3 regions of the Psychromonas saccharinae genome follow, and region 2 is predicted to be linked to each of the others. Evidence: predicted binding sites of a transcription regulator. Region 2 holds the regulator's gene; each other region holds the start of a gene.
The links. The regulator ArgR, encoded in region 2, controls arginine synthesis, uptake and breakdown. The targets are predictions, from matches to a motif close to ANTGAATANNTATTCANT.
Positions count from the first base shown of each region.

Region 1 (4,587 bases), 620 kb from region 2:
CAATCCGCCCAACGAGAAATATTTGCTGCAAAATCTTTCACATCTTCACGTTGCCCCATTTCACCATTCGCTTGGTCTAAATATACAGCATGACCACCCAATTTATGAATGCCAATATCAAACGTTACACGCGTACGTAGCGATTGTTTTTCGAATAACGTAACAACACTTTTTCCCGCTAATGCTTGTGCATATTTAGTCGGGTTTGCTTTTAAATCTTTACCCAGTGCAATAAGATCTAGTGCTTCTTGCTGAGTCATTTCTAAACCGGTTAATAAATTTTCCATATTCAACTCTCTACTTAACTACTTTTGTACCCACTGCTTGTCCGGCAAGCAATGACACTAAATTATCTGGGTTTTTCCAACTTGCCAACATAACATAACCTAATTGTTCTGCGGCTTGCAATGCTGCTTTTACTTTGACAGCCATGCCATCTTGAATCACATTCTCAGCAATGAGTTTATCTGCTAATTGAGTACCTAATTCAGGAATAACCTGTTTTTTATCGTCCCAAACACCATCAACATCGGATAAGAACACAAGCTCTGCATCAATTAACTCACAAATAGCAATCGCAGCTTGGTCTGCATTAACGTTATATAAACGCCCATCATCACCAATGCCAATCGAGGAAATAACAGGTAGATGGCCACCAGCAAGTAATCCATTGATTAATGAAGGATTGTTTGGACTACAAAGACCAACCGCGCCAAGATCTGGATCCATTTGTGTCACTTTACAACTAAAACCATCTGCAAGCGATAAGCCAACGGCAGAAAGACCAGCTTGTAACGCTTTTGCCATCAAAAGTTTATTTGATGTTCCTGCTAGTGCACCTGCAACATAGGGAATTTGTTCAAAAGGCGTAATTCTTAAACCATTTTTCTTCTGACTAACGATGTTCATTTTTTTTAAAACATCTTCAACAATAACACCACCACCATGTACTAATAACAATGGACGTTGTTTATCTTTTAGATATGCAGTTAAAGCCGAAAATAAATTGGTTAATGCCTGCTCATTTTCAAGTACTGCACCGCCGAGCTTAATCAATAAAGGTTTTAATGCGCTTGTCATGATTCTATCCTGTTTATAAAAGTGACGTTGTAATAGCAAAACCAAAACGCAAATTAATGCATTGTATTGCTTGTGATGACGCACCTTTTAATAGGTTATCAATCGCACTAAATGCAACCAAGTCTTCTCCTTCAACAGCCCAACCTAAATCACAGTAAGGTGTCCCTACAACATTTTTAAGTGCAGGGAACGTTCCATCCATCAAACGAACAATAGGTTTATCTGCATAGGCTTCTTGATAAGCTTGATTAACTTGCTCTGCAGTCACGCCAGCTTTTAGTTGCACATTAATACTGGCTAAAATTCCGCGTTTAAAGCTACCTAAATGTGGTGTAAAGACCACCGGCAATCCCAAATGCTGATCAATTTCAGGTTTATGACGATGGGTAAACACACCATAAGGTTGTAAACTAACTTCGCAGAAACTACTCACTACACTTGCTTTTCGTCCCGCGCCACTCACACCACTGGTCGCATTAATTGTCGGTTTAGTTCCCGCTTTGATTAAACCCGCTTCAGCCAAAGGCTTTAGAGCTGTTAATGATGCGGTTGTATAACACCCAGGCACTGCAATAAGATCAGTATTTTTAACCGCTTCAGCATTCCATTCAGCTAAACCATAAACCGCTTTTTCAAGTAATTGTGGATGTTGATGTGTAAAACCATAAAACTTATCATAAAAACCACTTTCATTAACTCGAAATGCACCGGATAAATCAAAAACAACAGTATTTTGCGCTAAAAATAATGGCGCAAGATCGTGGCTAACTTCATGCGCAGTTGCTAAAACAACAATGTCGATACCTTTACAGGCCGCTTCAATGCCACTGTTACCAAGTGGTTGTAATGGCATATCAACTACACCGAGTAAGTTACCATAAAGACTGGATAACTTTTTACCCTTATCTAAGCTACCTTCAGAAACATATAAACCAGCCAATTCGATGTCGGGATGACGGGTTAGAAAATGTGCTAATTCTGCGCCAGTATATCCGCTAGCACCCACAACAATGGCTTTTAACATAAAGAAGTTCCTGTTTTGTTGACTCTAAAAAAACGACAAGAATCGCAAAGAAATGTAGTCTAGATCTTTACTTCACGATCAAAAACACATAGTAACCAGAAGTGACTATTTATTCAATATTAATGAATATTTATTTTAAGGTATTTACTTGATCATTTAATCTGCTATTGTGTTGTGAAAGATAATTGTTATTAACAAACTATTCTTCCTTTATATACAACACAATTTTTCTCGATTTATTTAAAGGTGCACTATGTCATTGCCCCCATTTTTAAACCTATATAAAGATATTATCGCTATCCCATCAATCAGTTCAACCGACTCGTCATGGGATCAAAGTAATTTACAGGTCATTAATCAATTGGCTACGTGGCTTGAGCAACTTGGTTTCAAAAATGAAATCGAAGCAGTAAAAAATGCGCCTGGTAAATATAACTTAATCGCGACCTTAGGTGAAGGTGATGGCGGTTTATTACTTTCAGGACATACCGACACCGTTCCCTATGACGAGAAGCTTTGGACAACAGATCCTTTTACAGTAGTTGAAAAAGACGATCGTTTATATGGTTTAGGCACCATCGATATGAAAGGCTTTTTTGTATTTATTATTGAAGCACTAAAAGAGATCGATTTAACAAAGCTTAAGAAACCCCTACGTATTTTAGCGACTGCCGATGAAGAAACAAGCATGGCTGGCGCGCAACAAATAGGGCAACAAAAAAAGTTTAAACCCGATTATGCCATTATAGGTGAGCCAACTGGATTATCTCCTGTTGTGATGCATAAAGGAAATATGTCTGAAGGTATTCGTATCACAGGGCGAACAGGTCATAGCTCCGATCCTGAAGCAGGCTTAAATGCAATCGAAGTGATGTACCTCGTTATTAATGAATTAAAAAAAGTACAACAAAAACTCAAAGACAACTACTCTAACCCGCATTTTAAAGTTCCTTATCCAACCCTTAATTTTGGTGCGATTCATGGTGGAGATAGCCCTAATAGAATATGTGGTTGCTGTGAATTACACATCGATATGCGCCCCATTCCAGGTCTGACAACAAATGAATTGTTCATGATGATTAAGCAAGCACTATCGGAAATTGAAAAACGTTATCCAAAAAGTGTTGATGTTTACCATTTACATGAGCCAATTCCCTCATACCAATGCCCATTACACTCAGATTTAATTGAAAATGCAGAAATCTATACAGGTAACTCAGCAGAGAGTGCGAACTACTGTACAGAAGCGCCTTTTATTCAACAACTTGGCTGTGATACGATTGTTTTAGGCCCTGGACATATTGCACAGGCGCATCAAGCAGACGAATATCTTGACCTCTCATTCGTCAAGCCAACCAAAAGTGTTATTGAAAAAATGATAAAACACTACTGCAGCTAGCCTACAGAATACACAACACATGAAAGCAATTAACTTATGTAATTAAATTACCAGTTGATATAAAGAAGAATAAATTTGGATAGATTTTATTCACGCTATATTGATTGTTATACCGGTTATGATAAGTTAGTTATTCCTTTTTATTTATAAATGTAATTTTATTACAAGGATTATAGGATATATGACAGAAGAATATGCGAACTTACGCAGCAACGTTGGCTTATTAGGACAACTGCTGGGTAAAAGTATCAGTGAACATTTAGGTGCTGAGTTTCTTGATAAAATAGAAACCATTAGACAACTTTCTAAATCATCTCGCGCAGGTAATGAAAACGATGGTGAAACACTCGTTAACTTACTTAATAATCTATCCGATGATGAACTACTACCAGTTGCACGAGCATTTACTCACTTTTTAAATCTGGCTAATATCGCTGAACAATTTCATGGTATCTCTCGTCATTGCGACCGTAGTGTTTGTTCTCCCGATCCCATATCGCAATTAATCCAACGCTTAAAATCTGAAAACCTCAGTCAAGAAGCAATTCAACATGCAGTCAGTGAACTGCAGATGAACATGGTACTCACAGCACATCCGACAGAAGTGACTCGTCGTACCCTTATTCATAAACATACTGCAATCAATGATTGTTTAACATTACTTGAACTTCACGATATATCCGATAAAGAGCGTGATAAATTACTTGGACGCCTTGAAGAATTAATAACTCAAGCATGGCATACCAATGATATTCGTAAAGTACGCCCAACACCTGTTGATGAAGCAAAAGCTGGCTTTGCATTTATTGAAAATAGCTTATGGGAAGCGGTGCCTGAATATGTTCGTCAACTTGATGAAAGTTTACAAAAAGAGTTAGATATCTCACTACCTATCGATGCATCTCCCATTAAATTTACATCTTGGATGGGGGGCGACAGAGACGGTAATCCATTTGTTACCGCAAAAGTAACTGAAGAAGTGTTACTAACCAGTCGTTGGGTTGCCGTAGATTTATATCTCAATGATATCAAACTACTAACGGAAGAATTATCCATGGATAATTGCTCCGCAGAATTGCAAGCA
Region 1 covers NZ_CP195153.1:4,004,447-4,009,033, forward strand. The annotation lists gene ACR30L_RS17900 (ornithine carbamoyltransferase) at 1-287, opposite strand, end outside; gene argB (acetylglutamate kinase) at 298-1,080, opposite strand; gene argC (N-acetyl-gamma-glutamyl-phosphate reductase) at 1,094-2,104, opposite strand; gene argE (acetylornithine deacetylase) at 2,358-3,503, shown strand; gene ppc (phosphoenolpyruvate carboxylase) at 3,685-4,587, shown strand, end outside.
Region 1: a site for ArgR is predicted at 2,205-2,222, ahead of argC (N-acetyl-gamma-glutamyl-phosphate reductase). Genes of this name have one in related genera too.

Region 2 (4,587 bases):
GCTTTATTTCCATGGCTAGATAAAGAACTCCCCAGTTTACATGACGATTCACTGGTCGAGCGACGCATCCGTTATGCCATCAAACATAATAACTGGGCTGATATTGAATTTTGGATACAACAATTATCCGCATCCCAAAAATTAAACAGTAAATGGCAATATTGGCAAGCCCGTGTTTTTGAAAATAATAATGCATCGCAAAAGGCAGATTTATTATATAAAAAGCTTGCTAACACCCGTACTTATTACGGTTTTTTAGCGGCTCAGAAATTAGGGCTAACCTATCAATTTAATGCCCTTGTTGTACCTAACAATCTCAAAAGCTTAAGTCCTTATGAGACAGCACTTGCGCATATAGGTGAATTATTTTTTCAAAAACACATCACATTATTAAAACGTGAATGGGAAGGATTACTTCAAGGAAAAAATATTGATCAACAAAGACAATTGGGTTTATATGCAAAACAAAACGGATGGTCCCATCTTTCTGTTGTTGCAAGCATCCGATCTAAAAGTTGGGATGCATTAAATATCCGTTTCCCAGAAGTAAAACCTGATATATTTAATTACACGGCAGATAAATACAAAATAGCTTCAAGTTATATCTATGCCATTACACGTCAGGAAAGTTCTTTTGATGAATATGCTAATTCCCCCGCTGGTGCAAAAGGTTATATGCAATTAATGCCAGGTACTGCGAAGGAAACTGCACGTAAAATTGGTTTAACTGATTATAAAAGCACTGCGCAATTATCGGAAGGTGAAATCAATTTACAACTTGGAGGTGCTTATCTGAATATGCTTTTAGAGCGTTATCAAGGTAACCGAGTCCTCGCTACAGCCGCCTATAATGCAGGACCTAACCGAGTTGATCGCTGGCTTGCTAATGCACAAAAGAACAATTTATCAATGGATAGTTGGGTCGAAAGCATTCCCTATAATGAAACCCGACGTTATGTGAAAAATGTACTCGCTTATAATGTTATTTATCAACATATCTTAGATAAACCGCTTGAGTTTTTAACCAACCAAGAAATTAATACACACTTTTAAATATATAACATCTACCAGCACTGATTATTATCAGTGCTGCCATCACTTGTATGATGGCTGTTTTGATCAATAAACAAAGTCCGGCAATCGACCACATCTCGATACTGTGACGCATCCATTTTAGCTTCAGCTTTCATCAAATAGGTTTTTACCCCCGCAGAAACAACACTAAAGTTATAATAATCGTGATCTGTTGGTAAACCAACACTGGCTGCTAAATTTGAATAACTACTTAAAATATATAAATTAGTTTGCTTCAATTGTGCCTTCAATAATTCAGTTTGCGCATCAGTTCGTCGGCTTTGTATGATATGAGATTGGTAGGATGGGTAGGCAAGCGAAGATAGAATGGCCACAATGGCAATTACAATTAATAACTCAATTAACGTAAATCCAGATTTACTTTCCATCAATGAAACGACCACTCTCCTCAGCTTCAGTTCTTAAAATAACAGATGATATTGAGATAACTAATATCAGTGTAGAAAGTAATCGACCGGATTGCAAAAATGGGATTTATTAATTATTCATGTTTAACGGCTAAGCAAATAGTTTTTTAATAACCTCAAGTGTGACTTTCATATCTTTGCAACTCACGGGCGTAATAAAGACGGTATCATCACCGGCAATCGTCCCAAGAATACCTTCTGCTTTACCAATAGAATCAAGTAAACGCGCAATAAGTTGAGCTGCACCGGGGCTTGTATGAATAATAATAAGGCTTTCGTTATGATCAATATCAAGCACTAAGTTCTTAAGTGGACTCGTGGTCATCGGAATGCCTAACTCAGCAGGCAAACAATATACCATCTCACCTTTAGCATTGCGTGTACGCACGGCACCCGATTTACTCAACATGCGAGAAACTTTAGATTGATTAATATTATGAAAACCCGCTTGTAATAAAGCGTCTACAATTTCACCCTGTGAACTCAATCGTTCTTTTTTTAACAAATCTCTAAAAAAGTCCATTAATTCGATCGTGTGCTTCATATTGAATAACTCTAAAACAAATTTCTAGGGAAATAACTGTAAGATAAAAACAATTATCAATAAATAAATCGTTAATAAATATGCATAAATATTCATATTTATTTTGGTGAATTGTACCTTTATTTCCATCATCATGCTATGCCAATCACCAATGAGAAATAAATCGTCAATACAATAAGAAATTTTAAATGCCATAAAGCGCATTCAAATATGAAAAGGTTCGACCACTATCACCTCTCTAAATTGTGCATTATTCACCCGATTTACTTGTATTGATCACATTCAAACAATCATCTCAACGAAATCTCTACTTTTTAAAAAAAAGAAGACTAATCTATTTAAAGTTATGATCACTTTTGGAGGTTTCTATGGGTAGCATAAAAGTAGCAGTAATAGGGGCAGCAGGCGGAATTGGTCAAGCATTATCTTTATTATTAAAAATTAATTTACCAGAAAATTCTATTTTATCACTATACGATACCAATCCAATGACACCGGGAGTCGCTAAAGATTTAAGCCATATACCAACAAGTATTCAAGTTGAAGGCTATAGCGGAGACGATGGACTTAAGAATACAATCAAAGATGCCAACGTTATTATTATTTGTGCAGGTATCGCTAGAAAACCGGGTATGGATAGAGCCGATTTATTCAATAACAATGCAAATACCGTTAAATACATTATTGAAAATATAGCTGAAATTTCACCCAACGCATGTATTGGGATAATTACGAATCCGATTAACACACTCGTTGCACTTGCAGCGGAAGTATTAAAAAAAGCCAATATTTACGATAAACGCAAACTGTTTGGTATAACGACTCTTGATATTATTCGTGCAGAAGATTTTATTGCCGAAGAAAAAGGTATTCCCGCTGAATATGTTCATATCAGTGTAATTGGAGGCCACAGTGGTAAAACAATATTACCAGTTCTTTCACAAGTACAAGGGGTTAAATTCACGGAAGAAGAAGTGATTGAACTAACCAAACGTATTCAAAATGCCGGCACAGAAGTCATAGAAGCCAAAGCAGGTAGTGGCTCCGCAACCCTATCAATGGCACATGCAGCCTCCATTTTCTGCGTTAGCCTTGTCAAAGCCCTATTAGGGAAACAAGGTATTATTGAAAATGCATATGTTGATGGTGGTAACCCCTGCTCTCCTTTTTTTACTCAACCTTTATTATTAGGCGTGCATGGTATTGAACGGGTTTTACCTTTTGGAGAATTAAGTCCATTCGAGGAGAAAACAAAACAAGATATGATAAAAATACTACATGCAGATATTCAAAAGGGAATTGATTTTATAAAAACAAAATAAAAATCAATTAAAACAAAAATATCAGTGGCAAAATTAACTTTTTCCTTCAATACTTAAATTGATATGAAAAACAATCGTGAAATAACGTGATATTGCATCAAAAAAGGAAATAGATGGTTAGCGAGTACTGCATGATTAATTAAAAACATGCAGTTTTCTACGGGCATATTTTCTTTAACACCATCATTCAACCATGAAAATAAATCTTTTGTTATAACAACTATGGAGTAAAGGATGCACAACACATTAGCAATTGTACTAGCCGGCGGAACTGGCTCTCGATTATCACCGTTAACCAATGATAGAGCAAAACCAGCAGTTCCTTTTGGAGGAAAATACCGAATTATCGACTTCACACTCACTAATTGTTTGCATTCTGGTTTAAGGCGAATACTTGTTTTAACACAATATAAATCACATTCATTGCAAAAACATTTACGCGATGGATGGTCTGTATTCAATCCAGAACTAGGTGAATACATTACTGTTGTTCCTCCACAAATGCGCAAAGGAGAAAAATGGTACAGTGGAACTGCCGATGCGATTCACCAAAATCTTTGGCTACTTTCTCGTAGTGAAGCGAAGTATGTGGTGGTGTTATCAGGTGATCATATATATAGAATGGATTACTCCCCGATGCTTGAACAGCATCGTTTAAATAAAGCAGATTTAACCGTTGCTTGTATGGAAGTGCCCGTTGAGGAGGCAAGTTCCTTTGGAGTGATGAGTATAAATGAAGATAAAAAAATTCTCGAATTTAGTGAAAAACCGCAATCCCCTGCAACTATTCCGAATAATCCTAACAAAAGCCTCACCTCAATGGGCATTTATATTTTTACCACAGAAGCACTTATAAAAGCATTAGAAGAAGATGCCCTTAATGAAAGCTCAAAACATGATTTTGGCTATAATATTATACCAACATTTCTTGATAAACAGACGGCTTACGCTTATCGCTTTGGTGATCAAACAGGTCGAGTAACTCAAGATGCATATTGGCGGGATGTAGGCAGTATTGATTCATTTTATCAAGCAAACATGGATCTTCTACAACCCGAACCACCGATCAATTTATATCAGCGTGATTGGGGAATTCGCACATCAGCACCGCAATTGCCGCCAGCAAAAACAATTTCCACAGCCGTCAATAAACACGTGACAACGATTAATTCCATGATTTCTAATGGGGCTGTCATCATCGATTCAACGGTTACTAACT
Region 2 covers NZ_CP195153.1:130,704-135,290, reverse strand. The annotation lists gene ACR30L_RS00625 (transglycosylase SLT domain-containing protein) at 1-1,053, shown strand, start outside; gene ACR30L_RS00620 (type IV pilin protein) at 1,065-1,463, opposite strand; gene argR (transcriptional regulator ArgR) at 1,594-2,046, opposite strand; gene mdh (malate dehydrogenase) at 2,424-3,368, shown strand; gene glgC (glucose-1-phosphate adenylyltransferase) at 3,603-4,587, shown strand, end outside.

Region 3 (4,587 bases), 590 kb from region 2:
CGCGTTTAACTTTGTCTGGTGTACCGGATCAACCCACCGTAGCGGCACAAATTCTTTCGCCAATCTGTGGTGCTAATATTGATGTGGATATGATCGTTCAAAATACATTAGGTGATGGTAAAACAGATTTTACATTTACCGTTCATAATGATGATTATCTTCATGCTAAGGAACTTTTAGAAGAAGTTTGTGTCAGACTTGGAGCAAAAAGTGTTCAAGGAAGCAGTGATATTGCAAAAGTTTCTATTGTCGGTGTTGGTATGTGGAATCATCCTGGCGTCGCAAAAACAATGTTCGAAACATTAGGCCAAGAAGGGATTAATATTCATCAGATAACAACATCAGAAATTAAAATCTCTGTGTTGGTTGATAGTAAATACCTAGAACTGGCTGTTCGCTCATTGCATAAAGCGTTTGAATTAGATGTTGAACCAAAAGAAGAAAAATAGTTCTTTCAGCACTATACTGTAAGATATTGTAAGAAATCGAAATTCTATTTGTACAAGTGCAAATAGAATTAATGGAAATAAAAAATATAATAGGGGCAGTGTATGCTTATATTAACTCGCAGAGTTGGCGAAACTTTAATGATTGGTGACAATGTTACCGTGACTGTTTTAGGTGTAAAAGGTAATCAGGTACGTGTTGGTGTTAATGCACCGAAGGAAGTATCAGTGCATCGTGAAGAGATTTACATGCGTATTCAAGCAGAAAAAGAGAACGGTAATAGTTAATTATTGCAACGAATATAAAAGAGCTTAATTGCTCTTTTTTGCTTTAAGAGGGGATGTTGTTCACTCATAAGTCATGAGTTGCTTGTTTAATAGTCAAATAGAATAAGATTGTTAAAAAATGTTTGACTTGTTTTTATAAGACAGTAATATGTGCGCCAACAAGACGACGGTGGGGTGGCCGAGTGGCCGAAGGCGCTCCCCTGCTAAGGGAGTAACGGGTTTATAGCCTGTTCGAGAGTTCGAATCTCTCCTCCACCGCCATTTTGTTAAAAGATTCTTAAAGCGGGTGTAGCTCAGCTGGATAGAGTACCTGGCTACGAACCAGGCGGTCAGGGGTTCGAATCCCTTCACCCGCACCATCTTTTATTAGTAGTAACAGATGTGCGTATTAAGAATAAAAAATTAAAAACAAAAGAATATCGCGGCGGGTGTAGCTCAGCTGGATAGAGTACCTGGCTACGAACCAGGCGGTCAGGGGTTCGAATCCCTTCACCCGCACCATTCTTTGATAATAGGCTTACTTCGGTAAGTTTTTTTGTTTTTAAGAGCTTAATAATATTAAACCACTTAATATTATGACACCATGCGGGTGTAGCTCAGCTGGATAGAGTACCTGGCTACGAACCAGGCGGTCAGGGGTTCGAATCCCTTCACCCGCACCATCTCTTTATTTCCTCTCTTTCTTTTTTCATGATTTTTCTATTTTCGATTTATTTCATGATTGTCGGGTATAAAAAAGAGTTATTAAGCACAAAAATCACATCCCAAGCTTTCCTAAATTTTTTTCCTTGTTTTTTATGATCTTGACAGCAAAATTAAATGTTAAAAGGGTCTTATAATAAAGTGTTCTCAGCTGGTTTTATTGTTAATTTATCGGAGTTTTACATCTGTATCCCCGAGGGTATTGGTTAATTTATATAAGTATTCAGCTTAAATGAATATTTATACTTTTTGTTTCAGCATAATAAATAAAACCGTTTTGATTGAAATTTGACTTGGCAATAGTGCTTTTACAGTCGTATTTGGCACTGAATAGCTTTTATTTATAAGCATATTATTTTTAGTGTTTAGTTTATCGGTGTTCACAATATTGCTTGTCTTTCAATTGAGCACAATATTTCGTATGATATGCTGTTCCCACAGTAAAGCTCATCAACTATTATGAAATAGTTAATTTAGTGGTTTTAACAAAGAAATAGCTTTTTATTTGACTTTTAAGGGGGCATAAAGAGAGGTCTGCGACTTATTTAGTCTTTTTGAAAACCATAAAAAAATAAATGGCTATGAATATTTATTCAGAATAACGAATGCATCTATAAATATTGATCTGTTACCTACAACTATAGGATATAAAGTATGGATATTACCGAGTTATTATTAAAGGCAATGACGCTGTTAGGGTTAGGAATGACCTTTGTATTTATGTTTTTAGGTTTATTGATGATTGCTATCAAGTTATTAGCAATGTTTGTACACGCAGATCAACCTACCGTCGCGACTAAGCCAGTCCAAAAGGCAATTAAGCCTCAGTCATCAGATATCGATCCAAAAGTTGTTGCGGCTATCAGCTCTGCTGTCATGCAATACCGTAAAAGAACAACGGCATAAAATCTTAGAGGGAATGATAAAATGAATAAAAATAAGAACGCGTCTAAACCACTAGCAATCACTGAATTAGTATTGCGCGATGGGCATCAGTCTTTATTTGCTACCCGAATGCGTATCGATGATATGTTACCTATCGCAGCAAAACTCGATCAAATGGGGTATTGGTCGATTGAGAGTTGGGGAGGCGCAACGTTTGACTCTTGCATTCGTTATTTAGGAGAAGACCCTTGGGATCGCATTCGTGAATTAAAAGCAGTTATGCCCAATACACCACAACAAATGTTATTACGTGGCCAAAATTTATTAGGCTATCGCCACTATGCTGATGATGTTGTTGAAAAATTTGTTGAACGTGCACACGAGAACGGTGTTGATGTGTTCCGTATTTTTGATGCGATGAATGACGTGCGTAATTTTGAAGCAGCGATTAAAGCGGCCATTAAAGTTGGCGGGCATGCTCAAGGGGCGATTTCTTATACAACCAGCCCTGTTCATACCATTGATAATTGGGTTGATACAGCTAAACGACTCGAAGATATGGGCTGTCATTCATTATGCATAAAAGATATGGCTGGATTACTTAAACCCTATGCAGCTGAAGAGTTAGTTACTAAAATTAAAGCCAGTACTGATATTCCTCTCGCACTCCATTGTCATGCAACGACGGGCTTAAGTTTAGCTTCTCAACAAAAAGCAATTGATGCAGGAGTCGATATTCTTGATTCATCTATTTCTTCTATGAGTATGACCTATGGACACTCTGCAACAGAAACTCTCGTTGCAATGGTAGAGGGTGAGGCGCGTGATACCGGATTAGATTTACATAAACTCGAAGAGATTTCTGCTTATTTCCGTGATGTTCGTAAAAAATATGGGAAATTTGAAGGTGAATTAAAAGGGGTTGATCCTCGAATTTTAATTGCTCAGGTACCCGGTGGTATGTTGACCAATATGGAAAGCCAATTAAAACAGCAAGGCGCTGCGGATAAGATGGATGAAGTATTGAAAGAAATTTCAGTTGTCCGTAAAGATCTTGGTTATATTCCATTAGTAACACCGACATCACAAATTGTGGGGACACAATCCGTGATCAATGTGTTGATGGGAGAGCGTTATAAAAATATCACTAAAGAAACGGCTGGGGTTTTAAAAGGTGAGTACGGTGCAACACCCGCACCTGTTAATACAGAGTTACAGGAAAAAGTGTTAGACGGTGGCCAACCTATTACATGTCGACCTGCAGATAATATTAAGCCAGAAATGGATCATATTATTTCCGAGTTAAAAAAAGTGGCGACAGAAAAAGGAATTAAGCTTGCTGAACAAGAAATTGATGATGCACTGATTTATGCTTTATTCCCTGAAATTGGGTTGAAGTTCCTACAAAACAGAGATAATCCAGATGCGTTTGAGCCTGTTCCGAGTGTCGATGATGTCGCTTCTTCTGCACCGGTTAAAGCCGCGACTAAAAGCAAAGCAGAGACATATTCTGTTGCTGTAGATGGTCAGTTATTTACTGTGCAGGTTGGTCCTGAGGGCAGTATCGATGGTATTGTTCCTGCGGCTCCTACGGCAAACTTGACCACATCGACCGCTGCGCCAGTACAAGCACCTGCTGGAGAAGGGGAAGATCTTACTGCGCCATTGGCTGGTAATGTTTTTAAGGTACTCGCAAAACAAGGTGATCAAGTAAGCGAAGGGGATGTACTGCTTGTGTTGGAAGCGATGAAGATGGAAACTGAAATCAGAGCGGTTAATGCAGGCGTAGTACAAGCTATATTAGTCAAAGAAGGCGATGCTGTAATAGTGGGTGAACCACTGTTTACAATCGGTTAAGGGAATCATGTGGACGGATTAATAAAACTTTGGATGGACACAGGGATTGCTAACTTTGCCTTAGTCGACCTAGTCATGATTGCGGTTGGTTGCATCCTTTTATTCTTAGCGATTGCTCGTGGATTTGAGCCATTATTATTACTCCCTATTGGTTTTGGGGCAATATTGGCGAATATTCCTAATGCAGGGTTTACTGAAGATGGTGGGGTGCTTTATTACATCTACCATGTTGGTATTGAAACGGGGATTTTCCCATTAATTATTTTTATGGGGGTAGGGGCTCTCACCGATTTTGGTGCATTGATTGCGAATCCTAAAACATTGTTTTTAGGCGCTGCGGCTCAGTTTGGTATTTTTGCAACGCTATTTGGTGCTATTTTACTTAACTTAATTCCAGGATTTGAATTTA
Region 3 covers NZ_CP195153.1:4,033,294-4,037,880, reverse strand. The annotation lists gene ACR30L_RS18080 (aspartate kinase) at 1-449, shown strand, start outside; gene csrA (carbon storage regulator CsrA) at 552-734, shown strand; tRNA gene ACR30L_RS18070 (tRNA-Ser) at 903-995, shown strand; tRNA gene ACR30L_RS18065 (tRNA-Arg) at 1,017-1,093, shown strand; tRNA gene ACR30L_RS18060 (tRNA-Arg) at 1,159-1,235, shown strand; tRNA gene ACR30L_RS18055 (tRNA-Arg) at 1,320-1,396, shown strand; gene ACR30L_RS18050 (OadG family transporter subunit) at 2,091-2,342, shown strand; gene oadA (sodium-extruding oxaloacetate decarboxylase subunit alpha) at 2,364-4,178, shown strand; gene ACR30L_RS18040 (sodium ion-translocating decarboxylase subunit beta) at 4,188-4,587, shown strand, end outside.
Region 3: a site for ArgR is predicted at 2,017-2,034, ahead of ACR30L_RS18050 (OadG family transporter subunit). Genes of this name have one in related genera too.